Regions from separate parts of the Veillonella sp. LMAG:90 genome, predicted to be linked through region 1. Evidence: riboswitches for the same ligand, from Rfam matches in the RefSeq annotation. Region 1 holds a riboswitch; the other holds the start of a gene.

What was found. Region 1 has a riboswitch for S-adenosylmethionine ahead of CCC71_RS03985 (5-methyltetrahydropteroyltriglutamate--homocysteine S-methyltransferase). Riboswitches for the same ligand answer to the same signal wherever they lie in the genome.
Positions count from the first base shown of each region.
Region 2: another riboswitch for S-adenosylmethionine. It lies ahead of metK (methionine adenosyltransferase); the one in region 1 lies ahead of CCC71_RS03985 (5-methyltetrahydropteroyltriglutamate--homocysteine S-methyltransferase).

Region 1 covers NZ_NAND01000001.1:908,295-924,764, forward strand. The annotation lists gene CCC71_RS03965 (RraA family protein) at 1-432, shown strand, start outside; gene CCC71_RS03970 (2-hydroxyacid dehydrogenase) at 559-1,509, opposite strand; gene CCC71_RS03975 (hypothetical protein) at 2,026-2,697, shown strand; gene CCC71_RS03980 ([FeFe] hydrogenase, group A) at 3,051-4,493, shown strand; SAM riboswitch class I at 4,705-4,814, shown strand; gene CCC71_RS03985 (5-methyltetrahydropteroyltriglutamate--homocysteine S-methyltransferase) at 4,882-6,027, shown strand; gene CCC71_RS03990 (AzlC family ABC transporter permease) at 6,017-6,826, shown strand; gene CCC71_RS03995 (branched-chain amino acid transporter permease) at 6,823-7,149, shown strand; gene tnpA (IS200/IS605 family transposase) at 7,367-7,831, shown strand; gene CCC71_RS04005 (LacI family DNA-binding transcriptional regulator) at 8,226-9,281, shown strand; gene CCC71_RS04010 (sugar kinase) at 9,324-10,274, shown strand; gene CCC71_RS04015 (bifunctional 2-keto-4-hydroxyglutarate aldolase/2-keto-3-deoxy-6-phosphogluconate aldolase) at 10,398-11,036, shown strand; gene CCC71_RS04020 (HigA family addiction module antitoxin) at 11,087-12,016, opposite strand; gene CCC71_RS04025 (low molecular weight protein-tyrosine-phosphatase) at 12,164-12,646, opposite strand; gene CCC71_RS04030 (site-2 protease family protein) at 12,710-13,333, opposite strand; gene CCC71_RS04035 (helix-turn-helix domain-containing protein) at 13,715-14,458, shown strand; gene CCC71_RS04040 (hypothetical protein) at 14,680-15,615, shown strand; gene CCC71_RS04045 (hypothetical protein) at 15,741-15,983, opposite strand; gene CCC71_RS04050 (PPC domain-containing DNA-binding protein) at 16,143-16,470, opposite strand, start outside.
Region 2 covers NZ_NAND01000001.1:1,659,664-1,676,133, reverse strand. The annotation lists partial or broken gene CCC71_RS07390 (pseudouridine synthase) at 1-415, shown strand, start outside; gene CCC71_RS07385 (BaiN/RdsA family NAD(P)/FAD-dependent oxidoreductase) at 550-1,803, shown strand; gene cmk ((d)CMP kinase) at 1,829-2,503, shown strand; gene CCC71_RS07375 (lysophospholipid acyltransferase family protein) at 2,518-3,135, shown strand; gene CCC71_RS07370 (bifunctional 4-hydroxy-3-methylbut-2-enyl diphosphate reductase/30S ribosomal protein S1) at 3,146-5,053, shown strand; gene der (ribosome biogenesis GTPase Der) at 5,201-6,535, shown strand; gene plsY (glycerol-3-phosphate 1-O-acyltransferase PlsY) at 6,535-7,140, shown strand; gene CCC71_RS07355 (NAD(P)H-dependent glycerol-3-phosphate dehydrogenase) at 7,137-8,138, shown strand; gene rsmD (16S rRNA (guanine(966)-N(2))-methyltransferase RsmD) at 8,222-8,776, shown strand; gene coaD (pantetheine-phosphate adenylyltransferase) at 8,781-9,269, shown strand; gene CCC71_RS07340 (hypothetical protein) at 9,290-9,742, shown strand; gene CCC71_RS07335 (Rqc2 family fibronectin-binding protein) at 9,862-11,610, opposite strand; gene CCC71_RS07330 (YicC/YloC family endoribonuclease) at 11,775-12,656, shown strand; gene remA (extracellular matrix/biofilm regulator RemA) at 12,682-12,948, shown strand; gene gmk (guanylate kinase) at 12,957-13,583, shown strand; gene rpoZ (DNA-directed RNA polymerase subunit omega) at 13,590-13,802, shown strand; gene coaBC (bifunctional phosphopantothenoylcysteine decarboxylase/phosphopantothenate--cysteine ligase CoaBC) at 13,832-15,013, shown strand; SAM riboswitch class I at 15,073-15,171, shown strand; gene metK (methionine adenosyltransferase) at 15,226-16,416, shown strand.

The DNA of each region.
Region 1 (16,470 bases):
AATGACGGTGGCACGGAATATCGGGCGCTCATGGGTGAAGTCATGCTGGGCTATGCGATTTATAAACAAATTGCGGGCCTCGTAATTGACGGACCGATTCGCGACAGTGATGCGGTAGAGGCTATGAGCATGCCTGTTTACGCAAACGGTACCAATCCGGCAGGCCCTTACAAAGATGGCACCGGTGAAATCAACACGCCAATCGCTTGCGGCGGCATTTCCGTAAATCCGGGGGATATTGTCGTTATGGACCGCGACGGCGTTATCGTTGTGCCTTGGCAGGATGCGGAAGAGATTTTGGCAGGGGCTAAAAAAATACAAGCTAAAGATGCCGCTAATGTGCATGCAGCCTTGACCGGTGATGCGGACCGTCAATGGGTGGAAGACGCACTCAAAGAGCAGGGCACCGAAATTATTGACGACCAATATTAATTGTGGCTGAGAATAAAACTTGAAAAACTAAATAGTCATTAACCTTAGGGCGATGATTATAAAAAGCAACCGATGCTTACAGTGTTATGTAAGTTCGGTTGCTTTTTTGATTCAAGTTATATCAAGTTATACCAAGTTTTGAGGTTTGCCCGCTTCCCAGGCTTTGATATTTTCAATGACAATATCTGCTCTGGTTTCGAGTGCTTCTTTGCTGGCGAAAGCTACGTGCGGTGTGAGTACGGTATTTTTAGCATGACATAGCGGATGGTCGGCCGGAATAGGTGGTTCCGTTTCGAATACATCGATACCGGCGCCGGCGAGACGACCTTCGTTAAGGGCGGACGCTAAGGCTTCGCTATCTACCACGGGACCGCGGGCCGTGTTGATAAGCACGGCGGTTGGCTTCATGAGCTTAATCATGTCGGCATTTACAAGGCCTTTCGTTTCAGCTGTTAACGGTGTGTGCAAAGATACGAAATCGGCTTCGCGGAATAATTCTTCTTTGGTAACGAATTTAACGCCTTTATCGATGAGATCTTGTTTTTCACTGCGGTTATAGGCAATAACTTTGCAACCGAAAGCGAGGGCGATTTCAGCTACGCGGCGACCGATAGCACCGGTACCAACCACGCCGAAGGTTTTGCCAAAAAGTTCAAAACCTACCAAACCGGCTTTGGTGCCTTCGTGGCGTGCTTCGTGGTCACAAGGCACGATATTGCGAATTACAGAAATGGCAAGACCAAAAGCGAGCTCAGCTACGGCGTTGGTGGAGTAGCCGGCGGCGTTACATACGGTAATATTGCGTTCGCGGCAGGCGTCTAAATCTACATGATCCACGCCGGTGAAGGCGATAGAAATCATTTTAAGATTCGGGCATTGGCGAATGATGTCACCGGATAATTTCTGATTGGCCAAAATCAACACGTCCGCGTCTTTTACGCGATCCAATAATTTTGCTTGGTCTAATTCCTGCGTTTCAGGATAGAAGAACTCATGGCCGGCTGCTTTAAGTGGGGCACTGACTTCTTCGATTTTGGCGGCGGATACGCCTAATGGTTCCATTACGATGATTTTCATATTGTCACCTCGTTTAAATTAGTGAGTATGTATAGAGTTATCAGCTAACATATATTATTGTAGCTCTTATTAATTTTGATTATACGCCAAATAACCGGAGAATACAAACGTGCCGAAGCCATGGTGATTCACTCGGATATGAAAAATAATATTAAATTATGTTTGAGAATGCGTTGAAAAATGATGTATACCGGCAAATTCTCGTACATCATGTGAAATAAACTTGATATATTTTTTTTATAAAGAGAATTATTAACAATAATAAGAACCCTATTAACGCCATTTTGAACATTTTATATATAGTGGTACGCTAAATGTTTTTTTTGTTTGATTAATTGTAAAAAAAGCGTCAAATTTAAATAAAATATTTACAAATTATAAACATTTTATAAACTGCATATAATGATGTATGAACATTCTAAATAATGAAATTAATAATATATATATCATGTACGAAAAAGAGAACTCACAAGATATACGAAAAGTGAACTTACAAGCAGATACGGAGGTAATAGAGTGAAAATAATTAACAAAGTAAGCATAGTGCTGCTAATAGCCGTTTGGCCGTTAGCCTTACTTTTACCCGATTGGGCTTTTTGGGAAAATAATTGGATTGAAAATATAGAGGCGCTCATATTATTAGGGGGCTTTGTAATGACGGTTAAGTGGTCAATGTCAGGAGCTCGCTCTACGCGGTGGCTTTGGCTGAGTGCGGCGGTATTATTTTTAGTGGCACTGGGTCGTGAATTGAGTTGGGGTCGTGTTTTCTATCCGATGGCATGGACGGCCACCGGACCGGAATTTCCGGGAATACATGAAGTATGGTTTGGCGCCTACGTACCTTGGTTTTTAAGTGCCATGGCAATTTTGTTCTGTATTGCTGTGTGGCGAGGACGCTCTTTATTAGTTACTTTATATAAAGAGCATCTTAGTGATCGCACGCTTCTTAGCTACCTCGCTATTTTTATAGGGGGACTCGTATTAGGTGAAACATTATTTGAAAAAAATATGGTTTCCTTATGGTCTGCGTATCATCAAAACTTGGAAGAAATGGCGGAATTATGCAGCTATTGGTCGGCCATAGCGCTTGTTTTCAAGGTAAAAGAGTTGATTAGAACAGACGTAGAAGCTTGCGTGATTAAAGGCAAGACACTGTACTCATTGGCTCAGTTTACTTTGCATCGGTAAGACCGTTTCTTGCCTAAGGGGTTATTTGATGACATCGTATTGTAAATAGTTGAAAGTGCGTATCGAGTAGACACAAGTAGTAAACTAATGCAACAAAATTTATAAAAACAGCCTTTGTTCGAAGGCTGTTTTTTGATTTTTTAAATCCTCTAAAAAAGGCGGTATTATCATACTTTTTGCATAGTAATAATGCACAATGATAATCTAATTCCTATTTGAAAACAGGAGATTTAATTTGCTATACTACAAAGAGACATCACTCACAACCATACAATTTTGGTCGATGTCGGTTCCAACAGAGGTTGGATTATATTGAATACATAACTAGTATTATTTGTGTGAGGTGCAAAACTATGAGTTTCGAAAGTCGATTCCAACATATTGATCGTCGTGTTCCGATTTCAGAGAACAATCCTGCAATCATTCATGATTTAACTAAATGTAAAAACTGTACATTATGCCGTCGTGCTTGTGCTGACGTTATGGGTGTACTTGACTACTACGATTTAGAATCTACCGGTGATGAACCGATTTGTGTTCATTGCGGTCAGTGCGCAGCCGCTTGCCCATTCGATTCCATGAACGAACGTTCCGAACTGGACGAAGTAAAAGCAGCTATCGCCGATCCTGATAAAATCGTTGTTATCCAAACTGCACCGGCTGTACGTGTAGGTATCGGTGAAGAATTCGGTTATGAACCGGGTTCCGTTTTAGAAGGCAAAATGATTGGTGCATTGCGTCAACTTGGTGCCGACTATGTAGTAGATACCAACTTTGGTGCCGACTTAACTATTATGGAAGAAGCCAGCGAATTAATCGAACGCGTTGTAAACGGTCATGGTGAATTGCCACAGTTTACAAGCTGCTGCCCGGCATGGGTAAAATTCTGCGAAACTTACTATCCTGAATATTTACCAAACATTTCTACAACTCGCAGCTGTATCGCTATGGAAGCAGCTGTTATTAAAACATATTTCGCTAAGAAGATGAATATCGATCCTGAGAAAATCGTATCCGTGAGCGTGGCTCCTTGTACGGCTAAGAAATTCGAAATTCGTCGTCCTGAACAGAATAAATCCGCTGCATACTGGGAAAAAGAAGAGCTTCGTGATACCGATTACTGTATTACGACTCGTGAATTCGGTAAATGGATTCGTGAATCCGGTATCGACTTCACTCAGGTAGAAGAATCTCAGATGGATAAATACATCGGTGCTGAAACCGGTGGCTCCGTAATCTTCTGTAATACCGGCGGTGTTATGGAAGCAGCTGTTCGTAGTGCTTACAAATTCATTACCGGTGAAGAACCAACTCCTGAACGTTACACTAACTTGCAGGAAGTTCGCGGTATGGAAGGCGTTCGCGAAGCGGAAGTTGAAATTGGCGACAAAAAATTAAAATTAGCAGTTGTTCATGGTGGTAAAAATATCCGTACATTCTTGGACGACATGAAAGCTAATGGTAAAAAATACGATTTCGTTGAAATGATGGCTTGCCCTGGCGGTTGTATCGGTGGCGGCGGTCAGCCACGCGTTAAAATGCCGGTAGCTAACAAAGTTCGTGAAGCTCGTATCAAAGGTATCTATGATATGGATTCCAACATGAAACTTCGTTCCAGCTATGAAAACCCTGAAATCAAAGCAATTTACACTGAATTCTTTGATAAACCATTGGGCGAATTGTCCGAACAGTTGTTACACACTCATTTCACCGACCGCAGTAGCGATCTTGGTGTACGTAAAGATGTAACGCCTGAAACTTGCCCAACATCCCCTAAATTCAAGAAACCTGAATAAGAGGATAGGCTGAGAATTGAATAAACGTTTATTTCGATAACGAGATAAACGAATATTCCGATTAGCGAATCATAGAGCATCGAATGCTTGTGACAATCACAGTATTTGATGCTCTTTTTGTATAACTACAGTTGACATGTATCTCTGATTGAAGTATTATAATATACATCGAAAGGGTAATGTTTTACCCCCAGGTAGCTATAATTTTATAGAATCATCCAGAGCAGCTGAGGGATTTGGCCCGGTGATGCTGCGGCAACCTGCTTGATGCATATGCAAGAGGCAAGGTGCTAAGTCCAACGGGTAACCGGCAGATGATAAGACAGTAGGTCGTCATTTGTTGACGACTTTTTTTATTAGCTGCCACTTTTGAGAGGAGATTGAGAATATGAGTAATGCAAAGCAGACAATTGGGAAAGGTCCGTTCCGCTATGATGTTGTGGGGAGTTTTTTACGACCTGAATCTGTAAAAAAAGCGCGCCAAGAAGTAGAAGCGGGGACTCTTGGTAAAGCGGAACTTCGTAAGGTAGAAGATGAAGCCATTCGCGACTTAATCGATAAAGAAGTTAACGTAGGTCTTAAAGCTGTAACAGATGGTGAATTTCGCCGTGCGTACTGGCATTTAGATTTCTTGGAACAATTGGTGGGCGTTGAACGTATTAAAGCGGACCATTGGTCCGTAGCTTTTAAAGGCCATCAGCCTAAAGCGGCCACTCTTAAAATTGTAGGCGATATCGACTTCCCGGATAACCATCCGTTTTTGGAAGATTTTAAATTCGTAAAAGCCACGGCCGGTGATAGAGCGGTTGCTAAATTTACGATTCCGTCGCCATCCATGCTCCATTTGATTTGCTGTGTTCGCGAAGAACATTATGAACCTATTGCGCAGTATAAAAATGAAGAGGCTTTATTTGAAGCCATTGCCAAAGCCTATCGTAAGGCGATTAAGGCATTCTATGATGCCGGTTGTCGTTATCTTCAGTTGGATGACACTTCTTGGGGTGAATTCTGCGATGAAACAAAACGCAAAGAATATGCGGCCCGTGGTTTAGATTTAAATCATATTGCTAAAAAATATGTAGAAGTAATTAATTATGCCTTGGAAGGTAAACCGGACGATTTAGCTGTAACTATGCATATTTGCCGCGGTAACTTCCGTTCCACTTGGTTCTCATCGGGGGGCTATGAACCGGTGGCGGAAACACTGTTCGGTCATTGTAACATTGACGGTTTCTTCTTGGAATACGATTCCGACCGTGCCGGCGGGTTTTCACCGCTTCGTTTTATAAAAAATCAGAAGGTCGTATTAGGACTCGTTACTTCCAAGTTCCCTGAACTTGAAAAAGAAGAAGACCTATTGGCTCGTATTGAAGAAGCCAGCTTGTATGTGCCAAAAGACCAATTGGCTTTGAGCCCGCAATGTGGTTTTGCCTCTACGGAAGAAGGCAATAATTTAACCGAAGAAGAACAATTTGCTAAGTTGGCACTCATTAAACGAGTTGCTGAAAAGGCTTGGGGGCCCTATGAAGAATGATGAAAGTCGCAATGTAAATAATATTTCGACTGAAGCTGCCACTTCACCCGATGGTAGTAAGAAGAGCCATGACAAGAGTGCGGGGCGGGAGGCGTTTCGCTACGCTTTTCCCTTAACCGTGCCGATTTGTGCGGGCTTCTTATTTCTGGGCATCTCCTACGGCCTCTTTGCCGTAGGACAGGGCCTGCCTTGGTATTTGCCGATTATTATGAGCGCGACCATCTTTGCAGGCTCTATGGAGTTTGTGACCGTCGCCTTATTGACCGCTCCCTTTGATCCGTTGGGGGCGTTTATTCTGGCCTTTATGGTTAACGGACGTCACATTTTTTACGGGTTGACCATGTTAACCCGCTATACTTCACAGGGGTGGAAAAAATATCCCCTTATTTTCGGCATGTGTGATGAGTCGTTTGCCCTCAACGCGACCGTAAATTTGCCGGATAATGTGGATAGAGGCTGGTTTTATCTTCATGTGACGTGGCTGAACTTTGTCTATTGGGTGCTCGGCGTGGCCATGGGCTCCATAGGCAGTCAATTCATTACCTTAAACTTAAAAGGTATTGAGTTTGTTCTAGCGGCCTTGTTTGCGGTTATATTCCTGGATATCCTGTTAAAGGGCAAAAATTTACTGCCCGGCTGTATCGGTCTCGGCGTGTCGTTCTTGATGCGTATTGTCTTGGGGCCGGATGTATTTATGCTGCCGGCCATGGCCCTCATGGTAGTTATCTTCAGTTTACTGTATAAGTTTAAGGGTAAAAAAGAAACGGATTTAGCAGATGAAGGGGGGACGGCTTCATGACAGCTTGGGAAATGACGATTACCATTGGCGCCGTCGTCCTTGGTACGATGGCTACGCGTTTTATTTCGTTTGTCGTTTTTGCCAAGTCGGAAAAACCGCCGGCCATCGTGACGTACTTAGGCGATATGTTGCCGGCCGCCGTTATGGGGCTCTTGGTGGTGTATTCGTTAAAGGATGTATCGCTCTCGGTAGCGCCGAACGGCATTCCGGAGGCCATTGCTTTGGTAATATTGGCGGCCGTTCACTATTGGCGGCGCAATTTATTGCTTAGCATTGCCGTAGGCACCATTGTGTACATGTTCTTGGTGCAGGAGATATTTTAGGTTGATTATATAGTTTAGTATGTAAATCGGATATAGTCCGACTCTTTCTATAATTAAGGGAAGAGTCGGGCTTTTTGTACGCCGAATAGGCATGACAAAACCCCCAGTTAAACTGGGGGTCGGTAAAAAATTCTTATAGAAAAGGAAAGAACCTCCTAATGATACAATGAAGTTGGTCTGGCAACCACAACATTTCAACTTAGGAGGTTCAATGTCAATGAATGACGTAAAAAGCTTATCACATAGTAAATGGAGATGTAAATACCATATTGTCTTTGCACCTAAGTATAGACGACAAGTTATATATGGGCGAATAAAAGTTGATATAGGGAAAATATTAAGAGATTTATGTACAAGAAAGAATGTGGAGATTATAGAGGCGGAGTGCTGCCCCGATCATATACATATGCTCGTTACTATACCTCCACATTTAAGTGTATCAAGTTTTATGGGGTATTTAAAGAGTAAAAGTAGCCTCATGATATTCGATAAACATGCTAATTTAAAATATAAGTATGGGAATCGACATTTTTGGTGTAGAGGATATTATGTGGATACGGTAGGCAGATACGAAGGAGCGATAAAGGAGTATATTCGCAATCAATTACAAGAAGATATAGCTCAAGATACGTTAAATTTTAAAGAATATATGGACCCGTTCACGGGTGAGCAGGTAAAGTAGGCAAAAATAAAAGCCCCCGAGTAGGGGGCAGCCAGTGGTAATAGAGTGGTTGTCAGATTACTCAAAGCCCTCTTTAGAGGGCAACCACTAGAGAAAGACCCTTATAGGGTCAGAGCAAACCACCCGTTCTACGGGTGGTTATGATTTGTTGTGAAAAATATAAATAGGCTACATATTGCGACAGTTCTATGACTATAAAGTATTGTTAAAGGGTTTTACAAACGATTTCTGATGATGTATTATGAGTATAACAAGTTTAGAAATCGATTTCGTAAATCGATTTCGTGAAATAAAAACAAAGTAGACTGTTAATTAAAGCATAAATTAGAACGTGATTGAATACATAGCTTAGAACGAGACTTAAAAAATTGATTTTAGCGTAGGGAGGTGCTGTATGGGAAAGGTAACAATCGCTGATGTGGCAGCTCGAACAGGTTTTTCAAAAACCACAATTTCACGCTTTTTAAACGGGAAATATGAATTCATGTCCGAAGAAACACGTAAACGTATCAGTGAAGTCATCAAGGATATTGAATATAAACCGAATCGCATGGCTCGCAGTTTGCGGTTGCAACAAAGTCATATGATTGGTGTTATCGTATCAGATATTTCAAACCCGTTCTCGGCCATCCTTTACACCGGTATTTCGGAGTATTGCGAACAACATGGCTTTACCGTGCTATTGGCTGATGCCGGTGATGATCCGGATAAGGAAAAACGCTATATTCAGTCGATGATTGCGCAAGGTGTGGACGGTCTTGTTATCAATGCAACCGGCGCGAATGTTTCATATTTGAACGAAGTGAATCGTACCATGGTGCCCATTGTGTTGGCAGATAGACCGGTTGAAGGCTGTGAATGTGACATAGTGTCTGTCGATACGAAGCAGGTGACGAAGGATAGTTTGGACTTATTGTTAAGTAAGGGGTATGAACGCATTCTTTTTGCTACGCGGCAAATTGGAACCAATGGAATTCGGCGTGAACGATTTGATGAGTTTTCGACACAGTATGAAGCCTTAACAAATCGCCAAGCTATGACGTTGGAATATACTAAGGCAGATAAAGAGTCTCTCAAAACGGCGATTCTTTCTGCCTTGGCAGCGGCCCGTGATGCCGGTGAAAAGCTGGCTTTATTTGCCGGTAATGGTGTTGTACTTAGTGATATGGCCTATTTATTAAGGCGCAATAAATTACGGAGCCCTGATGATGTGGGACTTTTCAGTTATGATAATTGGCCGTGGATGGATAGTATCGGACCGGGCATATCGGTAATAGAATTACCGTCGCATCAAATAGGCAGTGAATGTGCACGTCTATTGCTGCTGAGGGTTTCGGCTAGTCTTAAAGCGTCTGAGGATTTAGTGACATCGGAGGCTTCAGGTAGTACGTCTATGGCGAAGCAACATATTATTTTGTCGGGCAAAATTGTGGAGCGCGACTCCCTGTAAGAGATATTGGCATTTTAAAAATATATTTAGGAGGTATGGAGGGTGGCAAGAGTTTTAACATTTGGTGAGCCTATGGGGCTCATGGTGGCAACGGAGCCGAAGGCACTTAAAGATGTAACCACGTTTCACCGCTATGTGTGCGGTGCGGAGGTGAATTTTTCAGTCGGTATGAGTCGCTTAGGACATGATATGTCGTATATCAGCCGTGTCGGCAATGATCCGTTTGGTCAACATATTTTGGACTTTTTAAAAGAACAGCATATTAATACGGACTATGTTACGCTCGATGAGGTGAATCGAACGGGCATGCAACTTAAAGCAAAAACGTTGGAAGGCGATCCGGAGGTTGTTAATTTCCGGCGTTTCACAGCGTTCTCGTATATGGAACCGGCTATCGTTGATACAGTTGCTTGGGATAAATATGATCATTTACATGTTACCGGTATTCCGGCGGCGTTGTCGGATAGTTGCCGCGAAACATCCATAGCCATGATGAAAGCTGCTAAAGCACATGGGGGTCAGGTTTCCTTTGATACCAACCTTCGTCCTGCTTTATGGCCTTCCGAAGAAGCTATGCGTGAAACAATCAACTACTTGGCATCGTTAGCGGATATTGTGTTACCCGGCTTTGGTGAAGGGAAAATTTTGACTGGTTTTGATACACCGGAAGCCATTGCGGACTTCTATCTCAAACAAGGAGCCAAAGCAGTAGTTATTAAATTGGGAACTAAAGGTTCTTTTGTTAAAACAGAAGCGGAAGCCTTCTATGCACCGGCGTATGTGGTGGAACAGGTAGTCGATACGGTTGGAGCCGGTGACGGTTTTGCGGTGGGCACTATCAGCGGCCGCTTGGAAGGACTCAGTTGGGCGGATTCGGTTCGCCGCGGAGCAGCGATTGGTGCACTTCAGGTGCAGGTGGAAGGAGATAATGAAGGATTGCCTACACCGGAACAATTGGCGACGTATCAAAAGAGTGCTAAGTTAAGTGAATAAAATGTAGTTTATATACCTAACCTATAACTTAAAAAGTAAGCGCTTACACGCATTGCACGGTGTTTAATATTAGGTATAGTGACATAAAAAATAAAGTAATGGATATATTAGGAGGATTTTATCATGGACAAATTACAAGTTATTGAAACAGTAAAAAAAATAGGCGTTGTTGCCGTTATTCGCGGTAATACGCCGGATGAAGCAGTTCAGATTTCTGAAGCCTGCATTGCCGGTGGTGTAACGGCTATCGAAGTAGCTTTCACCACGCCACGTGCGCATGAAGCCATTTTGACTTTGTCTGAAAAATACAAAGATAATGCACAAGTTGTTATTGGTGCCGGTACCGTGCTTGATGCGGAAACAGCTCGCATGGCTATTTTAAATGGGGCTGCTTTTGTTGTTTCCCCTGCATTTGATGAAGCTACCATCAAATTATGTAATCGTTATCGTGTAGCTTGCATGCCGGGTACTACAACTATTCAAGGTGTAATCCAAGCCTTGGAATTGGGTGCCGATATTGTTAAAGTATTCCCTGGCGAAGTTGTGGGCAGCAAATTCATTAAAGCTGTAAAAGGCCCATTGCCACAAGCTCAAATGATGCCTACCGGCGGCGTAAGCATTGATAATGTAGCCGAATGGTTTAAAGCCGGTGCTGTTGCTGTCGGGGCAGGCGGCGCGTTGACCGGTGGCGGAAAATCTTTGACTGAAATTACCGAAACAGCTAAAAAATTCGTTGTTGCGGTGGCAGAAGCCAGAAAATAAGCTAGATAAGGTTTGAAGAATATAAAGAAATCCTCGAAGTGAATTGAGAATTAGTTCATAAACTTATTGGTTGTGACATTCTCCGGTAAACTTCGAGGATTTTTTTGTATTAAATTATTTAACGTAATACCATAGTTGCCGGTGGCAATATTAGTCATTTCGGCAAATATAGTATCTAATGTGTTGGCTGATTTAGTATTGGTATCATTAATTAATAACATAATATTGGAACCTAGTTTTTTAGTAGCACTACGGAAGTTTGTACCGGGCATAGCAGGTATTTTTGTTAAAATAACACCTGAGTTTAATAAGGTGTCATCAATATTATCGTAATAATCAGCGTATTCCTTCTTTAAAAGATTGAAATTTAATTTATTATCCGCGTACAAAATATCTACAAAGTTAATAGACTTCTTGAATTTAGTTTTGTTAAAATTAACAGCTTCAATTTGTAATGCCTGATTTATACCTACTTGTAACATTGCATTAGCCATAATCACTTGATTCAGGGGCAAGTTATCAGTCGAATCTCTAAATTTGCTTATTAGATCCTTTTTTGTAAGTAGTAATAGGGTAGAAAGTTGAAGAAAATTACGTAATGTTTTAATTTGCAGATCTATATTTTTTGAATTTTGGGGTAAATCAAAGTATTTTACAAAATATTTGTAATTAATGAATTTAAATATTTGACGCTCTTTTTCAAGTTCTTCGGATGATTTTATTTCAGCTAAGGCAGCATCATAAGTTGCTTGTAAATTTAGCCAAAACTCAATGCTGTTGTTGAACAGCCGAGCTAATTTTACAGCAATATCTATAGATAAATTTTGTTCGCCTCTGATTAAAAGACTAAGGTTCTTAGGTGTCGTATCCAAGCGTTTGGCAAAATCTTCTTGGGTAAGACCACTATCCTCAACTAATTCTTGTATATAGTAGCCCGGATGGAAGGCCATTTTATTATTGTACTCTATGTAATTATTCATAATGTTTGCTGACCTCTTTAAAAACAAATTACCTAACTAGTATTTTAATTTTAATTCTATATAACACAAATGTCAATGTTTTTTAAATATATAGGTGATTGTTTAAATGAAAAAGCTCATCTAAGTAAGCACTTAGATGAGCTAGTTTTAAATGTTATACTGCTTTCTAATTTCCGCCAACAACGCCTCGCAGCCTTTACTGATGTCATCATAGGTTTCGTCAAAGTTGCCGGTGTACCATGGATCTTTAACATCTCGTGATTCGCCGACGAAAGAAAGCATTTTCTTTACTTTACCGTCCGCGTCCGGGCCGATTACGCGACTCAAATTGCGACGATTGTTTTCGTCCATGATGATAAGATAATCTGCCGAATTGTAATCTGCTTTGGTCACTTGTCGAGCGGCTCGTGGTGTAAAGGGGATATTGAGGGCACGGAGTTTACTTTTTGTTCCGTGATGAGTGTCGTTCCCGATTTCTTCGCGGCTGGTGGCAGTGGAGTCGATTTTAAAATACTCGTTCAGATTTGCCTTTGTGACTAAATCTTTGAAAACAAATTCAGCCATTGGTGAACGACAAATATTGCCGTGGCAGACGAACTGCACGTGGATTGGTTTTTTCAGTGTTTTCATAAGCGCCCTTTTTACAATAAATACTATAAACAAAGTGGCGTGCTACATAGGCACTAAATCGTTTTAGACGAACTGGAGAATCATAGCAAACAAACTTAGAATCATTTGTTGCAGCGGAATCAACACCCAGGTCAGGAACGGCGTGTAAATGAGCAAGATTAGCATCAAAAAGCCGTAACGGGCCCATTGCCAATATTTCATCTGCCAGTATGGAGAGAGCATGTTGGAAACAATGTGCGCTCCATCAAGAGGCGGAATGGGAATCAAATTGAACAAGGCAAAGTTGATGTTAATGATTACCATGAGCGAGATTACCGTGTAAAGTCCGGAAGATACGTCGATGCCGTGGTTATTGATGAAAAACAGCACGAACGCGGATATAAAGGCAATGACTAGGTTGGCTGCCGGACCGGCGAGCGAAACGAGGGTGTCATCGCGTTTTTTATTTTTAAAATTAGCCGGGTTGATCATAACCGGTTTTGCCCAACCGAAATGCAAGAGCAAAAGCATCAACATGCCGAGTAAATCGATATGAGCGAAGGGATTCATGGTGAGTCGTCCCGTACGGCGCGGCGTATCATCGCCCAACGCGTCGGCTACTTTGGCATGCGCATACTCGTGCATGGCCATGGCAATGATGATAGCCGGTAAAGCGGCTACAATACTTAATAGATTAAAGTTAAACATAGTCAGCTCCTTTGTATGATGTAATGTAATTTATAGTATACCGTAAATTATCGATGTAAGCAAAAAAATCACCCATAATTTCTTAAATTGGTGGGTTCGAAAGAGAAGGGGCTTGTAAAAAGATAGGGACGTTTTCATAGGATGCACATTATTGGTATGAGCTTCATACTGACGATGCGCACCAATGGTGTGAGTCTCATACTGACAGTGCGGATGCGCACCAATGGTATGAGTCGATGGCTTGCTCCTTGCCGTCGTGGTTTTTATAATGGAGGTAGTGTTAAAAGATGAATGAGGCTTTGGGAGAACGCGCTTGAATTATCTGGATAAAAATAGGGGACAGACGGAAAAGTTAGTGTATTTTATAGGGGAGATGGATCTATGGCAAAAGTCGTAATTCCAATGAAATTGTTAAACCGTTTATATACGGAAGAAAAGTTGTCGACTTGGGAAATAGCCAAGCAATTGGGGTGTAGTCAAGATACGGTGGTTCGTCGTTTGCATGTGTATCAAATTCCGGTGCGGACGCGACGCAAGCAATTGCCGGAAGCGGAATTGGCTCACTTATATCAAAACGTCGGCCTTGGGGTTAAGCAATTGGCAGTTCGCTATCAATGTTCCCATACAACCGTAGCGGCCCGTTTACATGAAATGGGACTGTTAATGAACAAGAAGTCGGATTTTAGAGAGCCTACACCTTCTGTGAAACGCCAAATTATCAGTTTGTATAACAGCGGGCAAAGCGCCGGCTGGATAGCACAGCACCTTCGCATGTCTCGTTGGACCGTTTTGAAAACGCTGCGTAATAGCGGCATTGAGATTCGCCACAGCAATAAACGAGTGTATTTAAATGTTAAGGAATTGGCCTACTTATATGAGCAACGCCATATGTCGACGACGGAATTGGCGGCCCTGTATGACGTGAAACCGGCTACCGTAGCGGAACGGTTAAAAGAAGAAGGCGTTCGCTTGCGGGGAAATAATTTGGCCCTAGACATGTTTGAGGTGTGCAGGCGCTATCAGGAAGGGCATAGTCCGATGCAGATTGCAGACCAATTGGGATGTTCCTATTCGGCGGTGCGACGGCGATTGGACGCATGGCAAGGGTATAAGAAAAGGTCGTAAGCAAGTTGGTAAGAAAAGGCCGAAAGAAAATAATGTAAGTCGGTTCGTAAGAAAAGTCTGAAAGAAAAAACGTAAGAAAGGGCTGTAAGCTATCAAATAATTGTAAGAATAATAGGTGGGATTAATAGGGCGAAGTGTTGCATTATAAGGCCTGAATTCGTTATACTAGAGTGTATGAAAGAAACGTTTTTTCAATTAAACTTAGTAGAATGGAGTTAATCATGGAGATTGTTCTTGCACTGTTGCCTTATTTGACCGCCGGATTTTGTGCGGCTGTTGTTTCACGTTTCACCGGTGTGGCCTTATCGTTTATCGTAGTACCGACATTATTAATTTGGGGTGCTACACCGGCAGAATTAGTATCATTTATGCTTACTTTTGCGGTGTATAACGGGTTTACCTCGGAGACTCAGGATTTTCGCTTGAATATAAAAAACCTCGTATTGTTTAAAGGTTGGCGTTTGGCGATTCCCCTCGTAGGTTCCGTTGTGTTGTCCTTTATTATGCCACCGGCTGCCATTGCTTTCTTTATTTTCTGCTTTATTGCCGAATTGGCCATGAGCATGTACAACCGTTTACCGGCCAATGAAAAGCCGGAGCTCAAAGGCGTAATTCTCAGTGTTGTGACTGCCGCCGTATGGTGCTTGGTCGGTGTATTCGCCGTTCGCTTATTACCGGTTGATTACTACTTTATCTTAGTAGGTCTTGGTATTTTGGGCTTAACCGCTTTCACTTGGTATGCAAGTAAACATCGCGATGCGTTCCGTGGCACGTGGTCGGTTATTTGGAATTTCCTATTGTTGTTCTTAGGCTTGTTCGGTTTGGATATTTCCATATATGCCAAAGCATTGCGTCGATCCTTCCCAAGCAAACAGGACGTAATGATTCCGGTAATTTATTTTGTAGCTGCCTTCGTAGGTGTATTGGCACTTTTCGCATCCGACTTCTTATTCTCTATGGAAGCCTTGGTGGCAGCTGTTGGTGCCGCTATCGGCATGCGTTTGTTCGGCATGTATGAATTTAGCCAACGCGGCACATTCTCTTATGCAGCTATTGCCGTTACAATCTTGGCAGTAGTCAGCTTGTACTTGGTAAGTCCGGCGCCACACGGTTTAGTTAACATGGAAGAGTTGTTTAACGTGTATACCGGTCAATAATTAAATAATATTTAGTAACTAAAAGGCGGTTATGCAATTTCGAAATTGCATAACCGCCTTGTTTGTTTTAAACTGCTTTGTTGCTGATTCGCACTACTGTTAAGTAGGTCGCAGCGTTATTTTACTTATTTGAAAAATTTACCGGCAATGGCATTCAAACCGGCTTTGACAGATTCGTTAGCATTAAGTTCGCCATAGGCATCTTTAAGACTGGCAAACAAAGTTTGTAACTGGTCGGAGTTGAGGTTTTTAATATCATCAACACTGTTGATGTTCATGCCGTCAATATTATTTACTACATTTTTGAATTTTTCTTCGTCGAGTTTGAAGTATGAGCTAATCATTTCAATTAAGTTTTCTTGGATCATAGTGATACCTCCTTATGTGTTGATTATAACATAGGGAGAGGCCTCAATGCAGTAAATAAATTCAAAAAAATCGATTTATTTTTCGTTTTGTAAAAACAAGCGTATTTACTGACATATTTCAGCTCTATCGGTTAATTTATTGCAGAGATATTAGCTGCCTTACTTATCTAATTGCCATAAATTTAAATCAGCGTCCTTGTCGTAGCCACGGTGAATATCTTCAGGAAGCAAAGTTAGAATCATTTCAGCAGTTACACTAATTACGGCACTGGTCAAATGACCACCATGAGAATTACCTTCTTGGTCGGCGATTGTGATATGTAAGTGTGCATAGTAATCATCGTTAAGCTGATCGATAGTGCCGGTGATGGAGGTGATTTCAAAATCACCGGTTAAGCGATGGTGATAATACTTCTTTTCATCAGCATGATAGGTTTCGAGTACGATATCGTTGGTGGCACCTAAGCCTTGAATCATAGCTGAAGTG
Region 2 (16,470 bases), 750 kb from region 1:
AGGCCGCCTTGACTACAACACGGAAGGTTTGTTGTTATTCACCAATGACGGTACCTTGGCTCAGGCTTTAATGCATCCGTCACAAGGTGTGACCAAGACCTATGAAGTTAAAATCAAAGGTCGTGTTTTGGATGAGCATTTGGAGGCATTGAGTGCGGGTATTACTTTGGAAGATGGTCCTACCTCGCCGGCAGAAATCGTAGATTACGGTTTTGACAGCAAGACGAACACTACGTTGGTTGAGATTACCATTCACGAAGGTCGCAATCGCCAGGTACGCCGTATGTTTGAGCATTTTAAATATAGTGTGTACAACTTAAAACGCATTGCTTACGGCGGACTTACCTTAGCCGGAGTAAAACGTGGTGCTTATCGTAAACTTACGGGGGAAGAACTGCGTCAGTTAAAAGCACTCTGCAAATTACCATTCGGCAAAGGACCCGGCGACGGCGCTAAAGGTCGTAAAATGCCGGCGAAAGACAATAAAAAACAGTTCGGTCGTAACGGCGCGGTGCGTGGTGCTAAACGTCGTTCCGGTGGAGGCAGACCATGAAACATATCATCGTAGTGGGAGCCGGTGCAGCCGGTCTTATGGCAGCTACTATTGCCGCTCGTGAAGGCGCTAAAGTAACGTTAATCGAAAAAATGAACATGATAGGTAAAAAGATGGGCATTACCGGCAAAGGGCGTTGTAATATTACCAATGATGCGCCTATCAGTGATTTTATCGCGAAAACACCGGGGAACGGTAAGTTCCTCATGAGTGCTTATCAGCAGTTTGACAATCGCGATTTATTGGATTTACTCCATGAATGGAAGTTGGCTACTAAAGTAGAGCGCGGCGGCCGAGTTTTTCCAGTGTCCGATTCGGCTCTTGAAGTGCGCGATATGTATATGCGAGTGTATAAAGGCTATGGCGGCATTTTACATTTAAATGAAGCTGTTAAGCATATTATTGTAAAAGACAATAAGGTTCAAGGCGTTGTAACCGATAAAGAAACCTATTATGGCGATGCGGTTATTTTAGCAACCGGAGGCTTGTCCTACCCGCTTACCGGTTCTACCGGTGACGGCTATGCTATGGCTAAAGAGGTGGGCCATACGGTGACGGATTTACGTCCGTCATTGGTACCTTTGGAGACGAAGGAACCGTGGGTTAAAGATTTAATGGGTTTAAGTCTTCGTAATGTGGAATTGTCGGCTGTGGCTAAAGATAAAGTGCAGGCTAAACAATTCGGTGAAATGATGTTTACTCATTTCGGGATTACCGGCCCGATTGTTTTATCTTTAAGTCATACAGTTGGTAAGTTAATGAAGAAAAAGAATATAGGCACTATCGGTTTAGAGATTAATTTAAAACCGGCTTTAACGCAGGAGCAGCTGGATCAGCGTGTGCAGCGAGATTTTGTGACCTATTCCAAAAAACAATTGGCAAATGGTTTAAAAGACCTCTTACCACAACGCTTAATTCCTGTTATTATAGAATTAGCGAATCTTACGCCGGATAAATTTATTAATCAAATCAGCCGTGAAGAGCGCCAACGCTTGGTTCACGTGTTACAGCATATGCCTTTGACGTTTAAACAGATGCGACCTATTGCGGAAGCCATCGTAACAGCGGGCGGCATTTCGGTTAAGGAATTTGTACCGAAAACAATGGAATCTAAATTGATTTCAGGACTTTACGGTGCCGGTGAAGTATTGGATATTGATGCTTTTACGGGCGGTTTCAATTTGCAGGCGGCGTTTGCCACCGGCTATGTGGCGGCACAGCATGCCGTACACGGTGAAGCAGCCGACTAAGCATGTTACGGAGAGGAGTTTTTTGATGAGTAAACAGCGTATTGCGGTAGCTGTTGACGGTCCTGCCGGGGCCGGTAAAAGTAGTATTTCTAAAGCCGTAGCCAAACAGCTTGGCTATTTATATATTGATACGGGGGCCATGTATCGGGCCGTTACGTGGGCTGTTTTAAAAGCCGGCGTAAATCCCACCGATGAGGCAGCGGTAGCAGCTTTATTGCCTGACTTGTCACTACGCATGGAACCTACCGAAGATGCTTTCAAGGTGTTTGTGAATGGTGAGGATGTAACGTTCTTAATTCGCACGCAAGAGGTAAACGGTGCCGTATCACAAATTGCAGCCATTAAGGCTGTTCGCGACTTTTTAGTGGCACAGCAACGTGCCATGGCCAGTGCAGGGGGTGTTATATTAGACGGCCGTGATATCGGGTCGGTGGTTTTACCTAATGCGGAATTAAAAATTTATTTGACGGCTTCCGTAGAAGCTCGCGCCAAACGGCGCTGGTTGGAAACGCCGGATAAAGAATCCGTATCCTTGGAAACGATTAAAGAAAGTGTAATGGCACGCGATGAAATGGATACGAATCGCAAAGAATCACCCCTTGTATGTGTACCGGAAGCGATAGTTATCAATTCTGATAATTTATCTTTTGATGAAACCGCTGCTCGTATGGTACAATTGATTACGGCAACAGAAAAGTAAAGGAGAGCGTATTCATGGATAAATTTTCAGATTGTTTATGGCGCTCGGCTTTTGAAGTCGTATATGGTTGGATTTATAAAGCGGATGTGGTAGGCCGTGAAAACTTCCCTAAAGAAGGACCGGTCATTGTGGCTCCCAATCATAAGAGCAACAACGATCCGTGCATCGTAGGGCGTGCATTGCCGCGCCATGTAAGCTTTATGGCCAAAGAAGAATTATTTAAAAATCCGATTTCCAATTTCTTTTGTCGCTGGTTGGGCGCGTTTCCTTTAAAACGTGGCGGCGTGGATAAAATCGCCATTCGTCATGCTATGGGATTATTGAAGAATAATTTAGTGCTCGGCATTTTTCCGGAAGGAACCCGGCAAAAGAAGGATAATACGTTGGGCCGATTCCATGACGGCGTAGCATCGATGGCGCTTCGTACGGGTGTACCCGTAGTGCCGGTGGCTATTATGGGATCGTATCAGATGAAACGCGGTCAAGTGGCTGCCGTAATCGGTAAACCGATTCCCGTAGCGAAAGCAAAACCTACACCGGAAGCCATTGCCGAATTAAATGATAAAGTCAGGGTGGCTCTGGAAGGTCTTATGGCTGACTATCGGGCGGCTCATCCGGATTTTAAACGATAAGGAGTCAGGCGTGGAAATTCGTATTGCAGAAAATTGCGGTTTTTGTTATGGTGTGAAGAGGGCTGTTAATATGGCTCAAGACACATCAGATCAGTTAGAGCGCAGTTATACCTTAGGTCCTATCATTCATAATCCGCAAGTGGTTTCCAATTTGGAAGAACATGGCGTGTATGCCGTGGATTCGCTGGATGAAATTCCCGGCGGTACAGTAATCATTCGATCCCATGGTGTGGGACCGGCTGTGTATGAAGAAGCGACCGATAAAGGACTTAAAGTGGTGGACGCAACATGTCCCCATGTAAAAAAAGCTCAACAAGATGCAAAATCGGTCATTGACTCGGGAATGTCGCTTGTTATTTTAGGCGAAAAAAAGCATCCTGAGGTAATTAGTATCAATTTATGGGCACAAAACAAAGGCATAGTTATAGAAACTGAAGAAGAAGCTAAAATTCTGCCTTTCGTGGAAAATAGGGGTGTAGTTGTACAAACTACCTTTTCACAATTTAAATTTCAAAGTATAATAGATATATTAGAGGAAAAAACTCAAAATCTAAAGGTTTTCAAAACGATTTGCACAGCTACTCAAGAACGTCAAAATTCGGCGGTAGAACTCGCAAAAACGGTGGACCTTATGATTGTGGTAGGCGGTAAGAACAGCGGCAACACAAACAGATTAGCAGAGGTCTGTCGTGACGTTGGATGTACTACTTACCATATAGAGACCGCTGCTGAATTACAATTGGACTGGTTCAACCATGTCCAAACGGTAGGGGTTACAGCCGGTGCATCGACACCCGACTGGATAATTAAGGAGGTCATTGACACAATGAATGAATTTGAACAATTGTTAGCTAACGAAGCTGACTGGGCAGAAGACTTTAAGAAAGGCACTGTAGTAGAAGGTACTGTTGTATCCGTAGAAGACGACAAAGCATATGTTTCTTTCGGTTACAAAACAGAAGCAACCTTGAATCGTACTGAAATCGCATATCCGGCACCTGCCTCTGCTAAAGACGTGCTCAAAGAAGGCGATCAGATTAAAGCCGTTATTATGAATCACATCAAGGAAGACAATCCTATCTACTTGTCCATCACTCGTTTGGCTAAAGACGAAGATTGGCAGTATGTACAGGAAGCTCAGGAAAAAGACGAACCAATCATCTGTAAAGGTGTGGACGCTATCCCTGCAGGTCTTGTTGTAACTGTTAAATCCCTTCGTGGTTTTATTCCACTTTCCCAAGGGGATGTACACTTCGTTAAATCTCTCGATAGCTTAGTAGGTACTGAATTCGAAGCTAAGGTATTGGAAATCGACGAAAAGAAAAACCGTTTGGTTCTTTCCCGTCGTGCTGTATTGGAAGTAGCTCGCAAGGCTAAATTGGAAGAAGCCTTGAAAAACATTCATGTTGGCGATAACTATAAAGGTATTGTTCGTAAAATTATGCCTTATGGTGCTTTCGTTGATATCGGCGGTATCGAAGGTTTACTTCACATTTCCGACATTTCTTGGCACAAAATCAAACGCGTTGAAGACGTATTGTCCGTAGGCCAGGAAATCGAAGTTAAATTGCAATCCTTTGATGCAGAAAGCAACAAACTTTCCTTATCCTTGAAAGCATTGACTAAGAGCCCATGGGACGTAGCTGAAGAAACTATCAAAGTTGGCGACGTTCTTACCGGTAAAGTAGTTCGTTTGGTAGCTTACGGTGCATTCGTAGCTGTTAACGACGACATCCAAGGTTTACTTCACATTTCTCAGATCACTAAACAGCGTAATGCTAAAGTAGAAGACTACTTGACTCGTGGTAAAGAAGTAGAAGTTAAAGTTATTTCTCTTAACAAAGATGAAAAGAAACTTGGCCTTGCTTTGACTGAGTTAATGGAACCTGTTGCAACAGCTGAATCCGACGCTGAATAATTGTAACCAATAGCGCGTAGCGCTTATATAAGGAGCTGTAAAGGGCTTTGCCCTTTATGGCTCCTTTTGCATTATCCCTTCTTTATGGATTGCTTTATATATGTTACAATATAGTGTGATAATTTGTGTAAAAATTGAGGTGACAATATGGCAAAACCATTAGTAGCAGTGGTAGGGCGTCCTAATGTGGGAAAATCTACATTGTTTAACGCCATTGTAAATAAACGTATTTCCATTGTTGAAGATATTCCGGGCGTAACGCGCGATAGAATTTATTTTGATGCCGAATGGCTTAACCGAGAATTTACCATGATTGACACGGGCGGGATTGAATTCATCACCGCCGACAGTCATGTAATTCCTAAAATGATGCGTTTACAGGCGCAACTTGCTATCGAAGAAGCGGATGTTATTTTATTTGTCGTTGACGGCAAACAAGGTATCGTACCGGCTGACGAAGAAGTAGCGAATATTTTGCGTGCCAGCGGTAAACCGGTATTATTGGTTGTTAATAAAATTGACAGCGTAAATCAGGAAGCCAACATTTATGAATTTTACAATTTAGGTATTGGCGATCCTATCGGTATTTCCGCTAAAAACCTAATGAATCTTGGCGATTTATTGGATGATGTGGTAAAACATTTCCCTGATTCGGCAACGGCTGAAGATGAAGAAGATACTATCCATGTAGCTTTAATCGGTCGTCCGAATGTAGGTAAATCATCGTTAACAAATGCTTTATTGGGACAGGATCGTGTTATTGTAAGTGATGTAGCCGGTACAACTCGTGACTCCATTGATACGCATTGGACACATGAGGGGCAGAAGTTTGTGCTTATCGATACGGCCGGTATGCGTCGTAAAGCAAAAATCGATGCACCGGTAGAACGCTACAGTATCGTTCGTTCTTTACGGTCCGTAGATAGAGCTGACATCGTTGTTCTCGTATTGGACGGCGTGGACGGTGTTACAGAGCAGGATAAGAAAATTGCCGGTTATGCTCATGAAGCCGGTAAAGGGATTATCATCGTAGTCAACAAATGGGATTTAGTAGAAAAAGACGATAAAACGACCATCCGTTACACGGAAGATATTTACGATGAAATGGGCTTTTTGCGTTATGCGCCGATTCTCTTTGCTTCCGCATTGACGAAACAGCGTATCCATCGTTTAGCCGATTTAATTAAATTCGTATCGGAACAGCAACACATGCGTATTTCTACAAGCGTGTTGAATCAAGTATTATCGGATGCACAGAACGTCAATCCGGTACCGTCCAGAAGCGGTCGTTTGCCGAAGATTTATTATATTACGCAGGCTTCGGTAAAACCACCGACCTTTATACTGTTTGTAAATGAACCGGAATTGATTCACTTCTCCTATATGCGTTTCCTGGAAAACAGACTTCGTGAGTCCTTCGGTTTTGAAGGTACACCGATTCGCTTGATATTACGCGGTAAGAAGGGAAATGATGACGACTAATGGATACTATGACTATTATCGGATTGGCAGTCGTGGCATATCTTTTAGGCTCCATTCCCAGCGGTTTAATTATCGGTAAATTATTTTTCAATACAGATGTCCGTTTATACGGCAGTAAAAATATCGGTGCTACGAATACGTATCGCGTACTGGGCATGAAGGCAGCTTTACCGGTATTTCTCTGCGATGCCGGTAAAGGTATGGCAGGCGTTGCTATTTTTTCGCCGGAACCGAATTTGATGCTTTTAGGTGGCATTTTAGCTATGGTAGGCCATAATTGGTCGGTATTTTTGGGCTTCAAAGGTGGTCGTGGTGTAGCGACGGGGCTCGGGGTGTTGATATTTTTAGTACCTTTGATTTCGGCTATTTGTTTTGCTACATGGGCCGTTATCGTGTACTTTACCAAATATGTGTCCTTAGGCTCTATCGTAGGGGCCGCGTTGGTACCGATTTTGATGATTGTCTTCGGTGAACCTTTATGGTATATCGTATTCGGTACGGTGGCCGCTTTATTCGTAATTTTGCGTCATCGTGAAAATATTATGCGTCTTTTGCGCGGTCAGGAATTAAAAGTTGAACGGACGGAGCGTGATGATTCTAAATGAAAATAGGAATTATAGGATCCGGCAGCTGGGGCACTGCGCTGGCTTGTAAAAGTGCTCAAGCAGGCAATGAGGCTTGGCTTTACTGTCGCCGTGAAGAGCAGGCGACGCGCTTAAAGGCGGATCGTGAAAATAAAGAATATTTGGCCGGTGTTGCCTTGCCGGAAAATTTAAATATCAGTCATGTACCGGCTGTAGTGGCCGAAAACAGTGATATCCTTTTGATTGTGACGCCGTCTATTTATGTGCGTGATACACTGAAGCAGTTTGCCCCATATATTTCTTCGAAAACGACGGTAGTTATTTGCTCTAAGGGGATTGAACGAGAGACGGGTAAACGTTTATCCGAAGTGGCTGACGAGGTGGTAGGCCATATTACGGAGCAATTAGCTATTTTATCCGGCCCTAATCATGCCGAGGAAATAGGCCGAGATTTACCGGCTGCAACGGTTGTGGCGGCACGAACGGTACCAACGGCAGAGCAAGTGCAACAGGCTTTAAGTACTGTTAATTTCCGAGTCTATGTGAATGAAGATATGACGGGTGTAGAACTGGCAGCGACAACAAAGAATATTATCGCTTTAGCGGCCGGTATTGCAGACGGTATGAAGCTTGGTGATAATTGTAAGTCCGCTCTTTTGACACGTGGTCTTCATGAGATGACCAAATTTGGAGTGGCTATGGGGGCGCGGCGTGAAACTTATGCCGGACTCGCCGGTATGGGCGATTTGATTACCACTTGTATGAGTCGCCATAGTCGGAACCGCGCAGCGGGTCAGAAATTGGCAGCCGGTGAAACTATGGATTATATAATGAATCATTCCAATATGGTGGTAGAAGGCTTTTTTGCCGTAAAAACGGTGTATGAAATCGCTAAAGCAAAAGAATTGGATTTACCTATAACAGAAGCTTTATACGAAGTTTTATATCATCAAAAATCGCCTCAAACAGCACTTATGGAGCTGATGGGGCGCAACTTGAAAGATGAAATGTTCTTATAATAATTTTTCCCTAGGAATGTACTTTTATTTTGGAACATTATATACTATAATTAAAAGACAAGTGTAGGCATAAAGAGGGAAGTATGAGAATTATTGCAGGACGTGCCAAAGGTCATATATTGAAAGCTCCGAAAGGGATGAGTACGAGACCCACACAGGATCGTGTGCGGGAGAGTATTTTTAATATACTGACTAGTTACGGTTTGATTGAGTCCACCGTACTTGATTTTTTCTCCGGTACAGGCGCTTTCGGATTGGAAGCCGTCAGTCGCGGTGCCTCACTGGCCGTATGCGTTGATAAACGGACAGCTCGAATTATTAAAGCGAACATTGAGCATTGTCATATGGAAGACGCGGTTGAAGTGATACCAACATCGATTGAAACGGCGGCTAAACAGTTAGCCGGTCGTCAGTTTGATTATATTTTTGCGGATCCGCCATATGAACAAGGTTTTGTGGCCGCAACGTTGGCTGTAGTCGTAAATCAGCAATTAATAAAAGAAAATGGAATGCTTATTGTGGAGCATCATGAAAACGAACCGCTTGTATTGCCGGAAGGTTGGAGCCTTGTGAGGGAACAACGCTTTGGTTATACGAAGGTGACGTATTGTGTACCCTATGAGCTTGAAAGGAGCTAATATAGTGCGTATAGGCATTTGCCCAGGGAGTTTTGACCCTGTGACAAACGGGCATGTCGATATTTTTGAACGAGCGAGTAAGCTTGTAGATAAGTTGATTGTGGCGGTTTTAACTAATCCGAATAAAAATAATTTGTTTACTCAAGATGAGCGAGTTGAATTGATTAAAGCCTCCGTAGCCCATATACCTAATGTTGAAGTGGATTGTGCATCAGGTCTGTTGATTGATTATGCAAAATCAAAAAACAGTATTATGATTATTCGAGGCTTGCGAGCGCTTGCTGATTTTGAATATGAATTCCAACGAGCTTTATTTTCAAAGTTTTTGGATGACGATATTGAAACCGTTTTTATCATGACGAATAATAAGTATTCATTTGTCAGTTCCACGGGAATTCGCGAATTAGCGCGATTTAATGGTCGTCTTGACGGCTTAGTTCCGGATGCAGTAAAAGAAGCGTTAGAAGCAAAATTTGCGAATCGTAGTGAATAGTACTAATAGGAGTGGCGAGAATGAAAACAGAAAAACTTTTAGAAGATTTGGAAAATTTAATTGAAACCAGTGGTCGCATTCCTATGACCACCAAACGTGTCATTGAAGAAGAAGAAATTATGCGTGTCTTAGATGCCATTAATGAATCTTTGCCGTTGGAGCTTGAAGAATCCCGCCGTATTATGGCTGAAAAAGATAAAATTTTGGCAGATGCACAGCGCCAAGCCGATACTTTGATTGCTCAGGCCAAAGATTATATTGCAAAATTGACGGAAGAAAGCGAACTTGTTAAACAGGCTCAGACTCAGGCTAACCAAATTATTACTTTGGCTAACCAGTCTTCCGAAGAATTGAAAAACAGTTCGATTCAATATGCTCAAGATGTAATGCGTTATATTGAAAACAATTTGGAAAAAACTTTGGAAAGCTTGCGTCAAAACCGTGAAAGTTTAAAACAATCCAATCGCGATTAATTGCGTTACTTTTGGTGATTTGGTTGACAATGCCGGTCATTGTAAGCTTGAAATAAAGAAGCTCTCAGGAAGCATCCTTGCTATACTTGGTATAGGGGATTTCCTGAGAGCTTTTTTGCTTATTCGTAGAAATTTGTTTCTTTGTTTAATACCGGTTCTTTCGGGTCGATTACGGCTGTTTTCTGATTTGTATAAATAACAAAGCCTAATGGCGATGCGGGTGGTTTTTTTATAAATTTAACCGGGGTGTAATCGACGGCTACTTTGGAGGACTCGCGAGCCCGACTGAAATAGGCGGCATAGCGGGCGGCTAAGGTAAGCATTTCATCGGTTGGTTCACCGCCTTGCGTGCGTAAGATAACATGACTGCCTTGTACCTGCAAAGTATGGAACCACATATCATCAGGCTTGGCGAAACGATGGGTTAAATATTCATTCTGCTGATTGTTGCGACCGATGAAAATTTCACCGCCGTCAATTTGAAAATGCATGAAGTTATGTTTCGGTGCCTTATAACTAACCGGCTTTTTAGATTTTTTCAAAAGCCCGGCCTGTTCGCATTCATTGTAGATTTCTTGAACCGTTTCCTTGCTATCGGCAATGGTTAAACTGTATAAAACGGACTGAAGATAGTCAATGCGACGACTACTTTGCTCTAATTGATATAAACCGCTTTGTTTACGATTTTTTAACTTCGTATACAGTTTGTAATAATTTTGCGCATTCTCTACAACGGTTAATTCCGGCACGAGGGAAATGGTAATCGGTTCAACAGGGTTTACTAAAATATTGTCTAAGGTGATATTTGGTTCATATTGTGTATCGCGATAGGCGTTAATCATCAATAAATCGCCAAAAGCCTTATATTCATCGGCTTTGGAGCTATCGTTAAGTTCCGTTTCAATCTTACTGTGACGGAGTTCTTCTTTTTTGATAGCCTGTTCTAAAGTTCGTTCCAATTCACGCGTGGTCGTATTGATGCCGCCTTGTTTTACAACGGATACTTCAAGCGGTTGTGAGATGGAATCGTAGGTAGCCGTTAACTGACCGCCTTGCGCCAATAAATAGGTAAGGGGCACAGGGCTGTAGAACTTTTTATGGTTTGCGTTCTCGTATTCATATAATTGCTTGGCATCATTAATAGTCTCTTTTAAATTGATAAGAGCCGTTGCAATAGACGTAATTTGTTCCGCAGTAAGTGATGTAAACTCCGTTTTTTCGGTTACACCGGCGTCATAACATACTTCTTTTAACAGAGCCGGACCGAAACCGTTAAAAATGCGACGAATTGTTTCGGCTACGGTTCCTTGACCGAAGTTGTGAAGTAATTCGCCGATTTCTTCGTTATTGAACTCAAAAAGGCTGCCTCGTTCGCTGTTCGGCGGTAACTCATAAGTGAGTTTAGGCGCGATGGAACGTTCGCGGTTCATGAGCGGTGTAACGTGAATGAGCGCTTCCAGAATCTGGCCGTCTTGAACGAAAATGCAGTTGGAATATTTGCCCATTAGCTCAATGTAAATTCGATTCGAAATAAGGGAGCCGTCAAGAGCCAACTTATCCGCATTGATGCGCAGAATTCGGTCACCGTTCAATTGCTTGATTGCTGTAATACGAGCGCCTTCCAAATGTTTGCGTAAAAACATGCAAAGCGCAGTCGGTTCTTTAGGTAAATCCGTAATGCCGTGACTGAGATAACAAGCCGGCAAATTACCGGCTGTAATAACCAGGTCTTTATTACCTTGGTGAGTATTAACTTTTAAGACGATCGTGGTTTTATCTATTTGTAATAGCCGCTGGATTTGACCGGTCACTAATTGATCCGAAAGTTCTCTGGTCAAAACGGCTAAGGTTAAGCCATCTAAATTCATAAATTGCTCCTTTACTAAACATACTTATTATTTAAGTATATCACACTTATGACCTATTTGAACGCTTTACCCTATAGGCCTAACATGTTAAAATGTAAACAATAAGAAAATAATCTAAAAATAAGGAAAATTGACGAAAATTAAAGGAAAGGACCTATTTTATTATGAACAGCATGACGGGCTTCGGTCGTGGTATAGCCGCTGATGAGGCGTTACAGATTACAGTTGAAATAAAAACGGTTAATTCAAGGTTTTTGGATTTGCATATTAATATGCCGTCCACGTTGATTTTTTTTGAAAATGAGCTGCGCCGTCAGATTAAAAGTGTATTGCAACGCGGTAAAGTGGAAGTCAATATTTCGCTACGCAATACACGGGATCGGGAAAAAGTTTTTACCGTGAATGAATCATTGGCATTGCAGATTCGCGAGTTTTTGGTAAAAAACGGTTTTGCTCAAGATATTAAAAAAGTGGCCTTGCGAGATATGATGACCGTATCTCAGGATTGGCTTCTTTTGGAGGATGTCCCTTTTGAAGAATCGAAACTTCAAGAAACGGCTTTGAAGGCATTAGGTGATGCTCTCGCCGGCGTAATAACCATGCGGGCGGCCGAAGGGGAACATTTAGCAAACGAAATTGAAAGTCGTATAACAAAACTGGAAGATGTGCTAAAAGCCGTAGATGCCAACAAAACAGCAGCTGTAAAGAAATATGAAACACGTTTGCAGCAACGCATTGAAGCAACCTTGGCTAAAACTGATTTAGATATCAACATGGATAGATTTTTGCAGGAAGTAGCCATTATGAGTGACAAAACAGATATTACAGAAGAAATTGTACGTTTTGGCTCACATGTGGTACAATTAAAAGACACACTCAAAGAGAATCAACCGATTGGCCGTAAATTAGATTTCTTGTTACAGGAAATGAATCGTGAAGTAAATACGATGGGATCAAAAGGATCTGATTTAGAGATTACTGACCGCGTTGTAGTATTGAAATGTGAATTAGAGAAGATTAGAGAGCAAATTCAAAATATAGAGTAGGTAGTAGAGTAAGGAGTCACTAAGTATGAATACAAAACTTTTAAACATCGGGTTTGGTAATATGGTTTCAGCAAATCGCCTCATTGCGATTATCAGTCCTGAATCGGCTCCTATTAAGCGAATGATTCAAGATGCTCGTGAAAAGAGCGTACTCGTTGACGCCACATATGGTCGTAAGACTCGTGCCGTTCTGGTTATGGACAGCGGTCAAATCGTTTTATCCGCTATCCAACCGGAAACCGTAGCACATCGTATTGTACAGGCTACACCGTCTGAAACAACGGAAGCGTAGGTGTTATTATGTCGGATAGAGGAATCTTAATTGTCTTATCCGGCCCTTCGGGTGCGGGTAAAGGCACAATTTGTGCGGCCCTTCGCCAGCAAATGCCTAATCTTGTGTATTCCGTATCGATGACAACTCGTGCACCTCGTGTCGGTGAAGAAGAAGGGGTTAGCTACTTTTTTAGAGATAAAGAAGAGTTTCAGCGTTTAATTAAAGAAGATGCATTTCTTGAATATGCACAGGTGTACGACAATTTTTACGGTACTCCCAAACAACATGTAATGGACTTGTTGTCAGAAGGTAAGAGCGTTATTTTGGAAATTGATATTCAAGGTGCTATGCAAGTTAAAGAGCGCTTTAGCGAAGCCGTTTTTATTTATATCGTACCGCCGTCTTTAGATATTTTATCGAATCGTTTGCGCGATCGCGGGACGGATGCGGCCGATGTCATTGATAAGCGCTTATCGAAAGCCAGTTCGGAACTTGCGTTGGCTCACCGCTATGACTATATCGTCGTAAATGATGTGTTGCCCGATGCGGTTGAAAAAGTTGCGTCTATTTTACGAGCTGAAGCTTGCAAAATTAAACGAAATAAAGAAAAAATCCAGTACATTTATAAACAGTATGGTGGGAAAAAGGAGTAATGCGTTATGATGGTAAAACCTTTATTAAAGGACTTGGAAAAACATGTAGACAGTAAATACACTTTGGTTACTTTGGCAGCGAAACGTGCTCGTGAGCTTACCGATGGTGACCATGCTTTAGTATCCGGTCTCGACACAGATAAACCGGTATCGGTAGCATTACATGAAATTGCGGAAGATAAAATCGGTTTTACACGTACCAAAGACGGTATTAAATAATTAAATTTTAATTCCAACAGGGGCAGAGGATGAAAAATAAACACATAATTGTAGGCGTATCGGGCGGTATTGCTGCCTATAAAGCTGTTGAGGTGGTTAGTCGCTTACGTAAATTGGGCGCGGAAGTTAAAGTCGTTATGACAGAAAACGCCACCAAGTTTGTATCACCTATGACTTTCGGCGAAATCAGCGGCCATCCGGTGGCTGTTAAAATGTTTGAAGATGTACATGATTGGAATGTGGAGCATATTTCGTTAGCCCGATGGGCCGATGCCTATTTAGTGGCACCGGCTACGGCTAATGTGCTTGGCAAAATGGCAGCCGGAATTGCTGATGATATGTTGACTACGCAGCTATTGGCTACCGAAGCGCCTATTTTCTTATGTCCGGCCATGAATACTAATATGTATGAAAACCCGATAACACAGCGTAATATGAATACCTTACGCGAGTTGGGCATGCATATTTTGGAAGCCGACAGCGGTCACTTGGCTTGCGGTATAGTCGGTAAAGGTCGTTTGCCGGAACCGGCAAAGATTGTGGAATGGTTATCCTTCCATATGATGAAAAGTGATTTGCTGGAAGGTAAAACCGTAATTGTAACGGCCGGCGGTACGCAGGAAGCTATCGACCCGGTTCGCTATATCGGCAATCGTTCCAGCGGCAAAATGGGTTATGCTGTGGCCGAACAAGCAGCTTTGGCCGGGGCTCGTACGATTTTAATATCTGCACCGAGCGCATTGCCGGTGCCGTATGGCGTGGAATTTGTGCCTGTTGATTCGGCTCGCGATATGGAAGAAGCCGTTAACAGTCGTTATGAAGATTGTGATGCCGTTATTATGGCGGCAGCTGTAGCCGATTTCCGCGTGGAGAACATGGCAGATACCAAAATTAAGAAAATGGATACCTTAGAGCTTAAACTCGTTAAGAATCCGGATATCTTGAAAGGTCTAGGTGCGAATAAAACTCATCAAAAACTTATCGGCTTTGCAGCGGAAACACAAAATGTCATCGAGTACGGCAAATCAAAAGTACTTAACAAAAATCTTGATATGCTCGTAGCTAATGATGTAAGCAAACAAAATGCAGGCTTTAACGTTGATACCAATGAAGTTACTTTTATTTATCCGGGTGGTCAAATTATGCAATTGCCACTTATGACAAAAAGTGATGTCGCTAAGCGAATTATTTCAGCCTTGGCAGAATTGTAATTCCATAGTATAATAAATCAGTGATATAAACTATCACAATTAAATTAATAGTAATTTTTGTCTCATCAAGAGTAGTGGAGGGAAAGGCCCTGTGAAGCTACAGCAACCATTCATGTGAAAAGGTGCTAAGTCCGACGGTATATGCCGAAAGATGGGGTTATATTCCTCATCGCTTGGCTGATGAGGAATTTTTTTATGGAGGTAAAGGGTAAATGGCTGAAAAACATGTATTTTTCACATCTGAATCCGTAACGGAAGGTCATCCAGATAAAATCGCTGACCAAATTTCAGACGCCGTACTTGATGCGATTATTGCGCAAGATCCAACGGCACATGTAGCATGTGAAACACTTGTAACAACAGGTCAAGTTCATGTAGTGGGTGAAATTTCCACTAACTGTTATGTAGATATTAATCATATTGTTCGTGAAACGATTCGCGAAATCGGGTACACTCGTGCTAAATACGGTTTTGACTGCGATACTTGCGGCGTTAATGTAGCTATTGACGAACAATCTGCCGATATCGCTATGGGTGTAGACGATGCGTTGGAAACTCGTGAAGGCGGCGCAGATAAATTTGATAAAATCGGTGCCGGCGACCAAGGGATGATGTTCGGTTATGCAACTAACGAAACCGAAGAATTCATGCCAATGCCGATTGCTCTTGCACATCGCTTATCCCGTCAATTGACCAAAGTTCGTAAAGACGGCACTTTGCCTTACCTTCGTCCGGACGGTAAAACTCAGGTAACTGTTGAATACGTTGACGGCGTGCCTAAACGTATTGAAACCATCGTAATTTCCACGCAGCACGGTCCTGAAGTATCCCGTGAACAAATCGAAGCAGACCTTAAAGAATTGGTTATCAAACCGGTATTACCGGAAGGTTTTGTTGATGAAAACACTAAATTCTTCATTAACCCAACCGGTCGTTTCGTAATTGGCGGTCCGCAAGGCGACGCCGGCTTAACAGGTCGTAAGATTATCGTTGATACTTACGGCGGCATGGCTCGTCACGGCGGCGGTGCATTCTCCGGCAAGGATCCTACAAAAGTTGACCGCAGTGCGGCCTATGCAGCTCGTTACGTAGCTAAAAACATCGTAGCAGCCGGTCTTGCCGATAAATGTGAAATTCAGATTGCTTATGCTATCGGCGTAGCTAAACCTGTATCCATCATGGTAGAAACTTTCGGTACCGGTAAAATCTCCGAACAGCAAATCGGCGAACTCGTTAAGAAACATTTTGACCTTCGTCCGGCCGGCATTATTGAAATGCTTGATTTGCTCCGTCCAATCTATCATCAGACGGCAGCTTACGGTCACTTTGGTCGTACCGATGTTGATTTGCCTTGGGAACACACTGATAAAGCTGATGTTCTTCGCAAAGAAACGGGTTTATAATTAAATAATCTGAAATTAAACAGAGTAAGTTTTAAATGGCTTATATTTTAACAA